3 regions of the Lentibacillus sp. L22 genome follow, and region 1 is predicted to be linked to each of the others. Evidence: riboswitches for the same ligand, from Rfam matches in the RefSeq annotation. Region 1 holds a riboswitch; each other region holds the start of a gene.
The links. A riboswitch is a leader RNA that binds a small molecule or an ion and turns the genes downstream of it on or off. The one in region 1 is predicted to bind S-adenosylmethionine.
Positions count from the first base shown of each region.

Region 1 (4,982 bases):
TGGTGGGATATCAACCTCAGAAGGCGGATATCAACCAAAAGTGCGGGTGTATCAACCTGAAAAAGACGGAATCAACCGAAAACAGGGGGAGTATCAACCTAAAAAAGCGGATATCAACCTGATGGGAATCGACCAAAAGTTAAAGAACGTTTAATGGTAAATGAACTCCTTTCTTCGGTTTTGGCGGAGGGACAGGATTAAAAAGGGTTGTAAAGGTAAAATGCCTGTTTGATGTCAATATCCTTGAGAGTTAGTTTCAATTACGCGTACATATATTTAGTTAACTTCAGACCAATTCTCCATTAAAAAGGGAGTTGGTTTTTGTTGTTCAAATTTGCTTATTGAGACTTTTTGGAAGATGGGAGATTAAACAAGACAATGGAGAAAAACCATATCTAAATTACATTGGTTTGTAAGGAGAATTTATTGGTTATTGCCATGACTATAATGTTGTGAACGTTTAAGTGATTATATTCATTTGTAAAAAGCTACTAAATTGAATGCCAGAACAAGGGTAACTAGAAGCATGTACATAAAAACAAAGCCTAGATAATTTATTGAAAGTTCTAACCAGGATCATTGACATATGTTCCCTACAATGATAAGGATAAAGTATAAAGACCGGATTGTACTGGAGGAGTTTCACCGAAGCGTAAAATAAAGGGAGATAGGAAAAATGAATAAAAAATTAATGATGATGTTGTTAGCGGGGTTGTTGTCAATGGTATTAGTTGCATGTGGAAATAGTGAAGAAGATAAAGAGGATACAAAATCAGATACAGAAAAACAGGAAGATGAAAAAGAAATTAAAGTAGTAACTGCGGATCTATTCCATAAAAAGTTTTTCAATGATAGCTTTGGTATGGACGCACTTGGGGTATATGGGACTTTAAAAAATGAGGGTGAAACACCTGTAATTATCTCTGATGTGGAAATTACACTGTTTAATGATGAAGATAAGGCTATAGAAGTAAATACTGGTCAGGAAGATATTTTTAATAGTACGGCTATTGCTCCAGTTGTTATGGATGTTGATGAAAAAAGCTTTATTAATTTATATTTAGACTACAAGGACAAATACAAAGAATTAGACCACGTAGAAATTGATTATGAAGCTAAGCCAATATCAGCGGATAAACTAGTAAACATTGAGCTTGATAAAGATTCTATTAATCCAATGGGAGAATTACAGGAACCGGAAGAATGGAAAAAAGAAGATATGTCTGAAGGAACGATTCAGGGGAGGGAAGACATTCCTGTTACTGATGCAGATATTACCTTTAATATTGAAAATAAAGATGACAGAGACGCCAAGTACTATGCAGGTATTGGTGTTTACGATGAAGATGGGGAACTGCTGGGAACAGTTTTAGATACAGAGGATCTAGAAGATGATCATGTTCTTAAATCTGGAAAGGTTAAAAATGTCGAGGCATTAGACTCAGTCCCATTCAATATGGATAATATAGATCATGTAGAAGTTTACGTAGGTGGGATAGAGGCAGACGAAAGTGACTATTTGGAGGATTCAACTGTTGAAGAGGCTATAGAAGGGCACTTTAGTGAAGAAACTGATCAGAAAGAAGATAGTAACAAGTCCAATGATAAGGAGGAGGATTCAGAACTAGATCAAAACGATAAAAAAGAAACAGCTTCTTTAGACAGTTATTCAGAAGAAGAAATTGAATATGCTCGTGTCTGGATGCAGTTTATGGAAGTACAGGATATTACAGAACTAAATGTTAACAAGGTATCAGTGGGGACGCCTATTAATCCTCACGTTGATAAAAGTTCTAATTATCCAGAAGATGTTGTGATTCTAACTTCAGACATGACAGCAAATGGTATTATTACTTATTCAAGTAATGGAGATGGAACCATTAATATTTACCCAATTCCTTCACAATTTCCTCCAGAGGAATTTATTCAAGAGGAGGAAGGAATGGATATGCAGGAATACACTCAGTATTTAACGGATAATACTGAAAAGATGGATGTAGCCCCTTTAGATGATGATAAAGTGGCAGAGTTCCTAGACTCAGTAGATATTAAATATATGTAAACACCGTATATTTTACTATCAAGCCCCTTTGTAAGATTTTTTAATTGTCACTATTATTGTTGGTGACTTAAATATAAATAGATCCCAAAGGCTCATAGGGCTTCTATGATACAACAGAATAACGGATAAAAACATTGACATAAACAGGTGTTTTCGTTACGATAAATGACGAACGGACTCTCTTATTCAGAGTTGGTGGAGGGACAGGCCCGATGAAACCCGGCAACCATCACAAACGTGTGAAAAGGTGCTAATCTGATGCAAGGATAATTCCTTGAACAATAAGAGCGAAAGGCCACGAACCCTTTCCTCCATACGGGAAAGGCTTTTTTTGTTTTTAAGGAAATTGTATTCAATTAAAAACATGCATCATCCAAGATGTTTGAACAACATGTATGATAATCAATAATGATGAGTTCCGTACCAAAATTAAAGGGAGAGATTTGGCCTATGGCTGCAAATCGACGTTTATTCACATCCGAATCGGTCACGGAAGGGCATCCTGATAAAATTTGCGATCAGATTTCGGATGCGATTTTGGATGAAATTTTAGCAAAGGATCCAAACGCCCGTGTCGCTTGTGAAACCACTGTAACAACCGGTTTGGTATTGGTTTCTGGCGAGATAACGACGAGCACATATGTGGATATTCCGGCAATAGTCAGGCAAACGATTAAAGATATCGGTTATACCAGAGCAAAATATGGTTTTGATGCGGAAACATGTGCTGTACTTACAGCGATTGATGAACAATCGCCCGATATTGCCGAGGGTGTAGATACCGCCTGGGAAGCACGGCAAGGCCGAATGTCGGATGAGGAAATCGCGGCGATCGGTGCCGGGGACCAAGGCTTGATGTTTGGGTTTGCCTGTGATGAAACAGAAGAGTTCATGCCAATGCCGATTTCGTTGGCGCATAAAATGGCAAAACGTTTGGCGGACGTGCGAAAAGATGGCACACTTGATTACTTGAGACCGGATGGGAAAACCCAGGTAACAGTAGAATATGATGACCAGGATAATCCGGTAAAAGTGGATACAATCGTTATTTCCACCCAGCATCACCAGGATATTTCAACTGAACGAATTGAAAGGGATTTGCTTGAGTATGTCGTTCGCCCAGTCGTTCCGGCATACCTGCTGGATGAAACAACGAAATATTTCATTAATCCAACAGGCCGCTTTGTTATTGGCGGTCCACAAGGGGATGCCGGATTAACGGGACGGAAAATTATTGTTGACACATACGGAGGATATGCCCGTCATGGCGGCGGTGCATTTAGTGGTAAAGATTCAACCAAAGTGGATCGCTCCGCAGCATATGCCGCCCGTTATGTTGCCAAAAATATAGTTGCTTCCGGGCTTGCCAAAACATGTGAAGTACAGCTTGCGTATGCAATTGGTGTCGCTGAACCAGTATCGATAGCCATTAACACGTTTGACACGGGAACAGTTAATGAAGAAAGATTGGTTGAAGCGGTTCGAGAATTGTTTGATTTACGCCCAGCCGGCATTATTCGTATGCTTGATTTACAACGGCCTATTTTCAAAAAAACAGCTGCCTACGGACATTTTGGCCGAACCGACATCCTATTCCCATGGGAGAAGACGGATAAAGTTGAGGAATTAAAAGCATTGGTACAGATATAAGAACAATTGGTATGACTTTTCGTTATTATTATATATTTTTTGAGCCGATATTCTTATCGAAATAGGTCATCGTTTGTGATATACTCAAAAAGATATGATTACGAGAGCAAGAGAGTGAGGCTAAAGCCAATGTGTGGATTTATCGGAATGATTCGCAATAAGCCGGGGTTGCCAAATGAAACGGCAATACAGGCCTTTGAGCGGCAAAATAACATTATAACCCATCGTGGACCCGATGACGAGGGTTATTTTCACGATCATTATGTATCGTTTGGATTTAGACGTTTAAGCATTATCGATATCGAAAGTGGTCAGCAGCCACTCAGCTATCAAAATGAAAAAATATGGCTTATTTTCAATGGTGAAATCTATAATTATGTTGAACTTCGGGAAGATCTACGTCAAGAAGGCTATACATTTACAACGGAATCAGATACAGAAGTCATTGCCGCACTATTTACCAAACATAAAGAACAGGCATTTCAATATTTACGTGGCATGTTTTCCATATTGATCTGGGATAAGGAAAATGAAACGTTGTATGGTGCACGTGATCCGTTTGGCATTAAACCAATGTTCTATAAAGAAACAGAAGAAGGTACAATTTTTGCTTCTGAGAAGAAAAGTATTTCATTGATGTCGGAAACGGAACAAGTTGATAATGAATCATTGCAACATTATTTAAGCTTTCAGTTTGTACCGGAACCATATACGATGACAGCCGGCATTAAAAAAGCGGAACCAGGACATTATTTTGTGAAAAAACCAGGGCAATCAATCAACTTTACAAGATATTGGCATGCATCGTTTAACCCTGTCTTAATGGACAAACAAGATTGGATTAAGCGGGTTCAAGATGTGATGTATGATTCGGTGAATGTGCATATGCGAAGTGATGTACCGGTTGGATCGTTTTTATCCGGTGGCATTGATTCTACATTAATTGTCGCGATGGCACGGGAGTTTAATCCGAACATTAAAACATTCTCAGTTGGCTTTGAACGGGAAGGTTTTTCTGAAGTGGATGTTGCTAAAGAAACAGCAGATAAACTAAATGTGGAAAATATTTCTTACATTATCTCGCCCGAGGAGTATGTGGAAAAACTGCCAAAAATCATGTGGCATATGGATGATCCACTGGCAGACCCTGCATGTGTACCATTGTATTTTGTCGCCAGGGAGGCACGAAAACATGTAACAGTTGTGCTATCTGGTGAAGGTTCAGATGAGTTATTTGGCGGTTACAATATTTATCGTGAACCAGAATCAT
Region 1 covers NZ_JBFNXI010000031.1:26,199-31,180, forward strand. The annotation lists gene ABRT01_RS12985 (hypothetical protein) at 677-2,062, shown strand; SAM riboswitch class I at 2,242-2,350, shown strand; gene metK (methionine adenosyltransferase) at 2,513-3,712, shown strand; gene asnB (asparagine synthase (glutamine-hydrolyzing)) at 3,842-4,982, shown strand, end outside.

Region 2 (4,982 bases), on a different contig from region 1:
ATTGCGCAGGAAAAATCCTTCTGCGGTAAACACAATAATTATTTTTCGTTAAATACCTTTATTTTCACCCTTATACCTGTCATTTACTCGATATTTTCTAAACGTTGCAATTTAATCCTCGCCACCGACCGGGACAACTGCTCCATCGTATTTGTCCATCATAAAATCTTGTATTTCTTTGGATTGCAGCACATCAACAAGTGTATTTAATGCTTCATTATCTTTATCCTCCGATCGTACGGCAACCACATTCACATATGGGGAATTTTCGTCCTCTATAGCCAAAGCATCCTTCAGTGGATTTAAATCAGCCTGAATTGCATAGTTAGTATTGATTGCAACAAGGACATTGTCTTCTTTATTATAGAGTTCCGGTAAAATTGCAGCATCATAATCAGCTGAAAATTTTAAATGCTTTGGATTTTCAACAATATCATCAATCTGCGCATTTACTTTATCCACATTATCATCCAGCTTGATTAAGCCACTTTTTTCAAATAATTCCAGTATCCGTCCATGGTCTGACGCTGAATTACTCATAATCACTTCTGTACCATTTTTGACGTCATCCAGACTTTTAATATCTTTTGAATAAATCCCCATTGGTTCAATATGAATGCCATCAATGTAATCCAGATCGTAGCCGGTATCTTTTATCACTTGTTCTAAGAAGGGAATGGTTTGAAAATAATTCGCATCCAGATCACTATCAGCAAGTGCATCGTTAGGTAATACATAATCTTGAAATTCCTCAATCTCTAAATTAATCCCTTTTTCTTTCAAGATCGGTTTCGCCTTTTCCAATACTTCGGCATGTGGGACACTTGTTGCACCCACTTTAATGGTTGTATTACCGTCTTCATCTTTACCCTCACTGGAACCACCGCCACAAGCCGCTAAAAGAAGTACCAGTATTGCAGACAGAAGTATAAAAACCTTTTTCATCAAAAATTCCCCTCTCTATCTTTTATCTAATTTATTGGAAATAAAGTCGCCAATGAACTGAAAAATAAATACAATGATAACAATTGCCACAGTACAAACAAGGACAACATCAAAGTCACGTCGCTGGAAACCAAAATAATAGGCATAATTACCTAATCCTCCAGCGCCAATTACTCCAGCCATTGCCGTATAACCAATTAACGCAATTGCGGTCACCGTTAATCCGGAAATCAAAGCAGGCATCGATTCCGGCAGTAAGACGCGAAAGATAATTGTTCTTGTTTTTGCCCCCATGGATTTTGCAGCCTCAACCACACCTTTATCCACTTCTTTTAGAGCAATCTCAACTAATCGGCCATAAAACGGTGCCGACCCGATAATTAAGGCAGGCAATGCAGCATTGGGGCCGCGAATCGTTCCTAGTAAAAAATCGGTAAATGGGAATAACAAAAAGATCAAAATAATAAATGGGATCGCACGAAAGATATTGACAGCAGCAGCAACAATTAGGTTAATAAATTTATTCTGCCATATCCCATCTTTAGCTGTCAGGTATAAGAGCAACCCTAGTAAAATTCCCAGAATAAATGTACCAAGAAGTCCCAATAAGGTCATATAAAATGTTTCATAGGTCGCATCCCAAAAATCTTCCATATTCAAATTAGGAAATAAATCAGTCAGCATCACGGAACACCTCCACTTCTACCGAGGTATCCTGAATAAACCGGAGCGCCTTGTTCAATTCAGACGTTTCGCCGATCATCTGAACAAACAATGTTCCATAGGCTCCTGCCTGTGTCTGCGTAATTTTTCCCTGCAGGATATTTACGTCGATGGAAAACTCCTTGGCCACCTTGCTGATGAGTGCCTGATTGGCAGTTTCCCCAATAAAATGCAGACGAACAATTTTACCATGCTCATATGTGTTAATCAGATCTGTTACACCTTCATTTTCATCTGCTGTCCCCATCACCTGTTCAACAAAACGCTTCGTTACCTGCTGTTGCGGCCGCAAAAATATGTCCAACACATCGCCTTGCTCCACAATTTTTCCTTTTTCCATGACAGCGACCTGGTTACAAATTTTGCGAATGACGTGCATTTCATGGGTGATTAAGATAATCGTTAATCCCAGCTGTTTATTAATATCCACCAACAGGTCCAAAATGGAATCGGTTGTTTCCGGATCCAACGCCGAAGTTGCTTCGTCACATAATAATACTTTCGGGTTATTTGCAAGCGCTCTGGCAATTCCCACCCGCTGTTTTTGTCCACCACTTAACTGGGATGGGTAAGCATTCTCGCGTTCCGTAAGACCAACAAGATTGATTAATTCCTTCACCCGCTTGTCACGCTTGTCCTTTGGAACACCTGCAATCTCCAGCGGAAATGCGATATTGTCTTTGACCGTCCGTGACCAAAGCAGATTAAAATGTTGAAAGATCATACCGATTTCTTGTCTGGCAACCCGAAGCTGTTTCGCATTCATCTCGGTAATATCGTGGTCATGGATAACAATCCGTCCGCTCGTCGGTTCCTCCAGCCGATTCAGCAGCCTGACAAACGTACTCTTTCCCGCCCCGCTATATCCGATCACCCCGAATATCTCGCCTTCTTGTATATCTAACGTTAATTCATTCACAGCAGTGATTTGCTCATTATTGGATGATGAGAAAATTTTGCTCAACCCTTCAATCGAAATCAAGAAATAGTCCTCCTTTTAAAATCCTTCCAGGGCAAACCATACAGGAAACAAACTTAAATCATCTGTATTTTCATGATTATATTATGCCCCACATAACGGAAAAACGTCTTTCTGCGGGGAACAGAAAGACGTTTTTAATGTCTTCTAAGTTCCCTCATCTGTCAAAGTACTACTCTGCAGGAATTGGCACCTTTCAAACGAATTGCCTGAAGGTTGCCGCGGGTTCACAGGGCCAGTCCCTCCACCGCTCAAGATAAGAGATTTATCATATATTGCTGTTAATAATAAATTAAATATTAGCATTGCAAATCACTAGTGTCAATATGAAGTTCAATAGTTCGCTAATTCCCAATTATCCTACATCAATTGGTTGGTAGATCAACCGCCTGCAAAAGGCAATATAAGAATATGGATACCCTGTCCTTATACCCTTTGTCCATGCTGGATCCACTTGTTTGCCAGAGCCTCGTTGAATTATGATGTCGCAAACAATTCCGGTTTATATTCAAGCAAATAGTGATAAATATTGGCAATGGAGCGGAATGCATAAACTCGCTCCTTGATTTTTCCATCTTGTTTGATGAACAAACACGGAACACTTTCGATCTTGTATTCCTGCATAAACTCCGGATTTATTGAGGCGTTCATTTCGTAAAAAATATTTTCCTGATGTACAGACTCGATCTTATCCAGCATCGTCCTGGCCAGTTTACACGTACCACACAACGGGGTGAAAATATATAGAAAATAACTCTCTTTTGCTTTTGCTTCTTCTGTAAATTGCTGCAATACGATCACCCTAAATTAAAAATATCGGATTAACCTCAATGCTTTTGCTAACCAAAATTGTCGCAAGTACCTGCTCGGGCGTTGTTGCTACTTCCCGGTACTCACTACTGACATATAAGTGATTGGCATGCGGAAGTTCCCGGGCCAATTGTTTGCGTAACTTGATCCCTGAATCATCCTCATCAACTAAAATAAATACGTCTTTATTATCCAAATCGTACGCATATAATAGTTCATCAAACCGTTCCACACCCAGCGTTCCATTCGTACAAACAATTTCCAGGTCCTCTGTGATGACTTTTTTGATTTGCTTTTTATCGGTTAACCCTTCAACAATAATCACCTTATCCGATTCATTTGTCATGATCCCATAGCACTCCTTACCAATTCAAGCAAAAAGCTTCCCTATTACCATCTTATGATGTGAATAAGGCTGACTATACACCTTCTTTTTCGGTGCAAGCCAGCCTTCTGACATGTACTATTCATTTGTGGAAATTAGTCTTCCTGCGTTACTTCTTCGTATTGTTTAGCCGACAGCAGGTCATCCATTTCTGATTCATCCGATGGTTCAACGACAATCATCCACGCCTTTTCATATGGTGATTCGTTCACAAATTCAGGGTTGTCCTCTAAATCATCATTTACTTCAACAACTTTACCACTAATTGGCGCATACAATTCTGAAACAGTTTTTACCGATTCCACACTTCCGAAAGGCTCATCTGCTTCGATGTCGTCACCAACTTCTGGTAATTCAACAAAAACAATGTCGCCTAATTCATCTTGGGCAAAATCTGTAATTCCGATTCTGACTTTATCGTCTTCTTTTTTTACCCACTCATGTTCTTCTGAATATAATAATTCTTCTGGTAAGCTCATTGAAAATCCCTCCGTTAAAGTGCGTTCAAAAAGGAGTATAAAAAGGACCAAGATCAGCTAAGGTCTTAGGGCGTCCTGTTGTAACGTCAACAGTAGTCTGAGGTCATTTTTACCGGACTTTTTGAACATCCTCTTTATTCATTGCAATATTACTATACTAGGTATTCTCGTTTATTTCTAGTATTTCACTTTAATTTTACAACCAATTTTCCTGAAAAGTTTCTTCCTTAAATCCAACCGTTACATTCTGTCCATCCGTGACGATCGGCCGTTTGATCAACATGCCATCGGATGCGAGCATTTCTGCCATTTCTTCGGTGCTTGCATCCTTAATTTTTTCCTTGAAATTTCCTTCCCGATACTTCTTGCCACTCGTATTGAAAAACTTCTTTGCAGGCAACCCGCTTTTCTCGATCAATTGCATCAATTCTTCCTGTGATGGCGGGTTGTCCACAATATGTATACTTGTATAATCTATATTGTGTTCATCCAGCCAATTTTTCGCTTTTTTACAGGTACCGCATTTTGGATACCAGTAGAATGTCAATGCCATGTGAACCACTCCTTTGCACCCTTTTTTGATTGCATATATTATAACAAAATTAGATGTACATAGTCGAAGAAAGCGCAATTACTGGATATTACCGTTAAATATATAACC
Region 2 covers NZ_JBFNXI010000010.1:63,381-68,362, reverse strand. The annotation lists gene ABRT01_RS07240 (MetQ/NlpA family ABC transporter substrate-binding protein) at 112-945, opposite strand; gene ABRT01_RS07235 (methionine ABC transporter permease) at 961-1,629, opposite strand; gene ABRT01_RS07230 (methionine ABC transporter ATP-binding protein) at 1,619-2,650, opposite strand; SAM riboswitch class I at 2,802-2,910, opposite strand; gene ABRT01_RS07225 (thioredoxin family protein) at 3,125-3,439, opposite strand; gene ABRT01_RS07220 (toprim domain-containing protein) at 3,450-3,803, opposite strand; gene gcvH (glycine cleavage system protein GcvH) at 3,938-4,321, opposite strand; gene ABRT01_RS07210 (arsenate reductase family protein) at 4,518-4,874, opposite strand.
Region 2: linked by a shared signal. The riboswitch ahead of ABRT01_RS07230 (methionine ABC transporter ATP-binding protein) and the one ahead of metK (methionine adenosyltransferase) in region 1 are both predicted to bind S-adenosylmethionine.

Region 3 (4,982 bases), on a different contig from region 1:
GTTCTTGATTTGTCGAGGGTTTTTGCGGGACCGGCTGGATCGATGATACTGGGTGATCTAGGAGCCGATGTGATTCGCGTGGAAGCGCCAGGAGGTACCGATAGTATTCGTGATTGGTGGCCTTTTGTTGATAATGAAAGTACATACTATCTATCGGCAAACCGTAATAAGCGAGCGATTACATTGAATTTAAAAAAGGCGTCGGGAAAAAAACTTTTTTTAGATCTTGTCAAAAATGCTGATGTGGTAATAGAAAATTTTAAAACAGGTACGATGGAGCGTTTAGGATTAGCGTATTCTGCTTTGGAAAAGGTCAATCCAAAAATAATTATGTGCTCAGTCACTGGATACGGTCAAACAGGTCCTTTTGCTAAAGAACCTGGTTTTGACCCGGTTTTGCAGGCGGTTGGCGGTTTAATGGATGTAACTGGTCAACCAGATGGAGAAGCAACACGTGTCGGGCTGCCAGTAGTAGACATTATGAGCTCATTATATACAGTAATTAGTATTCTTTCAGCAATAAGGATTAGAGATTTAACCGGTGAAGGTCAACAGATTGACATTTCTTTATTGGATGTGCAAGTTAGCTCTCTAGCAAATGTCGCGAGTAGTTATTTAATGAAGGGGAATGTTTCCAAAAGAGTAGGGAACAATCATAACAATATTGTTCCCTATCAGGTATTTCAATGCAAGGATAAACCTCTCATGGTGGCCTGCGGGAATGATCGGCAGTTTCAGAAGTTTTCCGAAATACTTGGCATGCCTTCATGGAGTAAAGAGGCTAAATTTAAAACAAATGCCAAACGCATTCAAAATCGGGAAGAATTAACAGACAAGATACAAAAAATAATGGTTTGGAAAGATGCAAATGAATGGTTTACACTACTTTCGGAAAAAGGAGTGCCTTCGGGTCCGGTCAATAATGTAAAAGAGGTGTTTGAACATCCGCAAGTTCAATCAAGAAAAATGGTTGAAGAAATACCACACCCTACTTTGGGTAAGGTGAAATTAGTGCGAAATCCAGTCATTTTTTCTAAAACGCCAATTTCGATTAAAAAACATCCCCCACTTTTGGGAGAACACACTGAACTATTTTTGCAGCAAGAGATGAGTCTTTCCAAAGAAGATATAGATCAATTAAAAGAAGAAGGGGCTATTTAGGGGTAAAGGAGGCCAGTAGATGCAGGTCAGTTCACTACGACTATTTGGTTGAAAGTTCCTTTTTTCTAGCCCATAATATTTATTAATATGGGGGGGGGAGTACGATATGGTGAATTCACGTTTTAATCCAAATGTCATTTCCAAAGCTTTTGCAATCATCAGAGCATTTACCGATGAAAAATCAGACTGGGGAGTAAACGAACTGGCACGTTATCTGGAAATACCGGTAAGCTCCTTGCATCGTAATCTAAAAACGTTAAGAGATGAAAACATATTAGGTATATCCGCCCAAACCGGAAAATACACCATTGGGCCCGAACTCGTTCGAATGGCTTCCATTATATCGTCACAAGTAGAAATCAAACAGGTTGCCAGAACATTCATGGAGGAAATTTCATCCACGATTACTGAATCTGTCTATTTAGGACTATATCATCCACAGCATAGGAAGATTTCCTTTGTTGAGGGCGTACACAGCCAAAATCCTTTGCAATATGTTCTGGAAATCGGTGTGTTGCAATCTATCCATATTGCGGCAAGCGGAAAGGTCGTATTGGCTCACTTGGATGATGATGAAATTCAGAGGATTTTTGAAAAAGAGGCGGTTGACATTGATGAACAGGAACAAATTTGTGATGAAATAAAGCTAATACGCGAACAAGGCTATATGATTACTTTAGGTGAGCGATTGGCGGGTGCATCAGGTACTGCCGCTCCAATTTTTGATTCGACACAAAAGGTGATTGGTTGTATTACTTGTGTTATTCCTTTAAATCATTATGATGAAAAGCAAAAGTACAAAGTAGCAAAAAAAGTGATGGAAGGGGCGGCTAAGATTTCTTATGTTTTAGGATACAAGCAAGACTAAGTATAGATGGGACAGGGGATCGGATTTCCTGCCCCATTATTTTTTACAGAACAGAGATTGGAAAAAGAAACATTTATGTGTCCTAAAGCCCATTTTTCAAATAAGTATTGACATCATTTTTTCAATAATATACAATTCCTATAAAGTTAGTTTGATTTTAAGTTTTCTTATCATGAGAGGTGGAGGGAAAGGCCCGGTGAAGCTTCGGCAACAGGTTGTATGAAACACTGTGCCAAATCCTGCAGACATAGTCTGAAAGATAAGAAGGGAGCTAGGTTAGGATTTAAGTTCTGCCCCCTTCTTCTTCCAAAGCTGGAGGGGGGCTGGTTATATACACGACTTTCACCTCAAATTATTATGGAGGGATGATAAATGGAAAAGTCCCCGATTACGTACGACAATTTTCCTGGTGACCCTTTTAAAGATTTTCACCCGGTTGACGAGACACAAGGGGCATCTCCAATCTTACAATGGGCTTACGATTCATACGGAGATGGTGTTGTTTATGCTTGTAGCTTTGGTGCTGAGGGGATTGTATTAATTGATTTAATTTCAAAGGTGAAACAAGATGCAAGCGTTGTTTTTTTAGATACAGGGATTCATTTTCAAGAAACCTATGATTTGATTGATAAGGTAAAAGGTAAATATCCCGATCTTCGCATTGAATTAAAAAAGCCAGAGCTAACGTTGGAAGAACAAGCGGCGGAGTATGGTTCTGCCTTATGGACACGAAATCCGGATCAATGTTGTTTCATTCGGAAAATAAAACCACTGGAAGATGTTTTACAAGGCGCTCCTGCATGGATTTCCGGTCTTCGCAGGGAGCAGTCGGCAAGTCGTAAACATACTGATTTTGTGAATAAGGATCAACGTTTCAAGTCAATTAAGATTTGCCCGCTTATTCATTGGACGTGGGATGATGTATGGGCGTATATCAAAAACAATGATTTGCCATATAATGAACTACATGATCAGGGATATCCAAGCATTGGTTGTATTCCTTGTACGTCACGAGTAACGGATTCTGATGATCCCAGAGCAGGCAGATGGCAAGGATTTAATAAAACAGAGTGTGGATTGCATTTGCCAGGCAGTAACGGACAGTAACCTTATTGATATAATGGCTAATGACACTGTTTGTTTTAAACCTTAGTAAAGCGATACATTTAATAAATATAATTATGTTTATTGTGAGGTGAATTTGTTTTGGAATTACAAGTAAACAATAGCCCATTTAGTCAAGAACAAACCGATATTTTGCAACGTCTGCTTCCAACCTTGACAGAGACGCAAAAAGTTTGGCTGAGCGGATATTTGGCAGCTTCTCTGACAGTACAAAACGGGTTGACGGTGCCAAATCAGGAGCAAGCACCAACCAATATCGACCAACCCGCTTTAAGAGAAGTAACCATTTTATTCGGATCCGAGACCGGTAATGGGCAGACGTTGGCAGAGGAGCTAACTAAAAAAATAGAGGGGCAGGGTTTTAAGGTAACCTGCTCGGCCCTGGATGACTTTAAAGTAAAAAAGTTGAAGAATGTGCAAGACTTGCTGATTGTGACAGCCACGCATGGAGAAGGAGATCCTCCAGATAATGCCGTTTCCTTTTACGAATATTTGTTTAGCAGAAAAGCACCGAAACTAAAGGATTTGCGTTTTTCGGTACTTTCCTTGGGGGATCAGTCCTATGAGTTTTTCTGTCAAACAGGGAAAGATTTTGATAAACGGTTGGAGGAGTTAGGTGGGGAAAGACTTCATCCACGGGTTGATTGTGATGTTGATTTTGATGAACCCGCAGAAGAATGGATAAACGGTGTATTAGAAAAAGTGTGTGAAGCGAAAAAAGCCGTTCCGCAATCGGACGATGCACATACCCAACAGGTGGGGAGTCAAACACAAGAACATGATCTGCCAACCTATTCCAGAACTAATCCATTTCAGGCAGAAATCTTGGAAAATCTCAATTTGAATGGTCGCGGATCAAATAAAGAAACGCGTCATCTGGAATTATCACTGGAGGGGTCTAATTTTTCCTTTGAACCGGGTGATAGTGTAGGGATCATCCCGGAAAACGATCCAATTCTGGTAAATCAACTGATCCACGAGATGAACTGGGATCCTGAAGAAACTGTACCGGTAAATAAAAAAGGTGATATTCGTTCGATTTATGATGCATTGCATAAAAACCTGGAAATTACCTGTCTGACAAAACCACTCATGCAAAAAGCGGCGGAGATTTTCCGAAATGATAAGTTGGTGGATTTAGTTGCACCAGGGCAGGAGGAAACGTTGAAAGATTATCTTGTTGGCAGGGATTTGCTTGATTTGATCAATGACTTTCCGCCAACACGGGAGCTGACACCAGGCGAATTTGTACAGATTCTTAGAAAGATACCACCAAGACTTTATTCGATTACAAGCAGCCATAAAGCAAATCCGGATGAAGTTCACTTAACGATTGGAACGGTTCGCTATCATGCCCATAATCGCGATCGAGCTGGTGTCTGTTCGCTTCAGACGGCTGAACGATTGGAACCTGGTGATCGATTACCGGTTTATATTCAGCATAATCCGAATTTTAAGCTTCCTGCCGATCCAGATGTTCCCGTGATTATGGTTGGACCTGGTACGGGAGTCGCGCCTTACCGGGCTTTTATGGAAGAACGAGAAGAGTTAGAAGCAAAAGGGAAAACGTGGTTATTCTTTGGCGATCAACATTTTACTAGTGACTTCCTTTATCAAGTCGAATGGCAAAACTGGTTGAAGGAAGGTTACCTAACCCGATTGGATGTCGCATTTTCACGTGATTCCAAGGAAAAAGTATATGTGCAAAACATGATGCTGGAAAATAGCCGGGATCTTTATCAATGGCTCGAGGAAGGTGCCCACGTTTATGTCTGCGGTGATGAAAAGCGAATGGCAAAGGATGTTCACCAAACGCTAATCACTATTG
Region 3 covers NZ_JBFNXI010000002.1:98,183-103,164, reverse strand. The annotation lists gene ABRT01_RS01420 (CaiB/BaiF CoA transferase family protein) at 1-1,161, shown strand, start outside; gene ABRT01_RS01415 (IclR family transcriptional regulator) at 1,268-2,029, shown strand; SAM riboswitch class I at 2,194-2,295, shown strand; gene ABRT01_RS01410 (phosphoadenylyl-sulfate reductase) at 2,402-3,136, shown strand; gene ABRT01_RS01405 (assimilatory sulfite reductase (NADPH) flavoprotein subunit) at 3,236-4,982, shown strand, end outside.
Region 3: linked by a shared signal. The riboswitch ahead of ABRT01_RS01410 (phosphoadenylyl-sulfate reductase) and the one ahead of metK (methionine adenosyltransferase) in region 1 are both predicted to bind S-adenosylmethionine.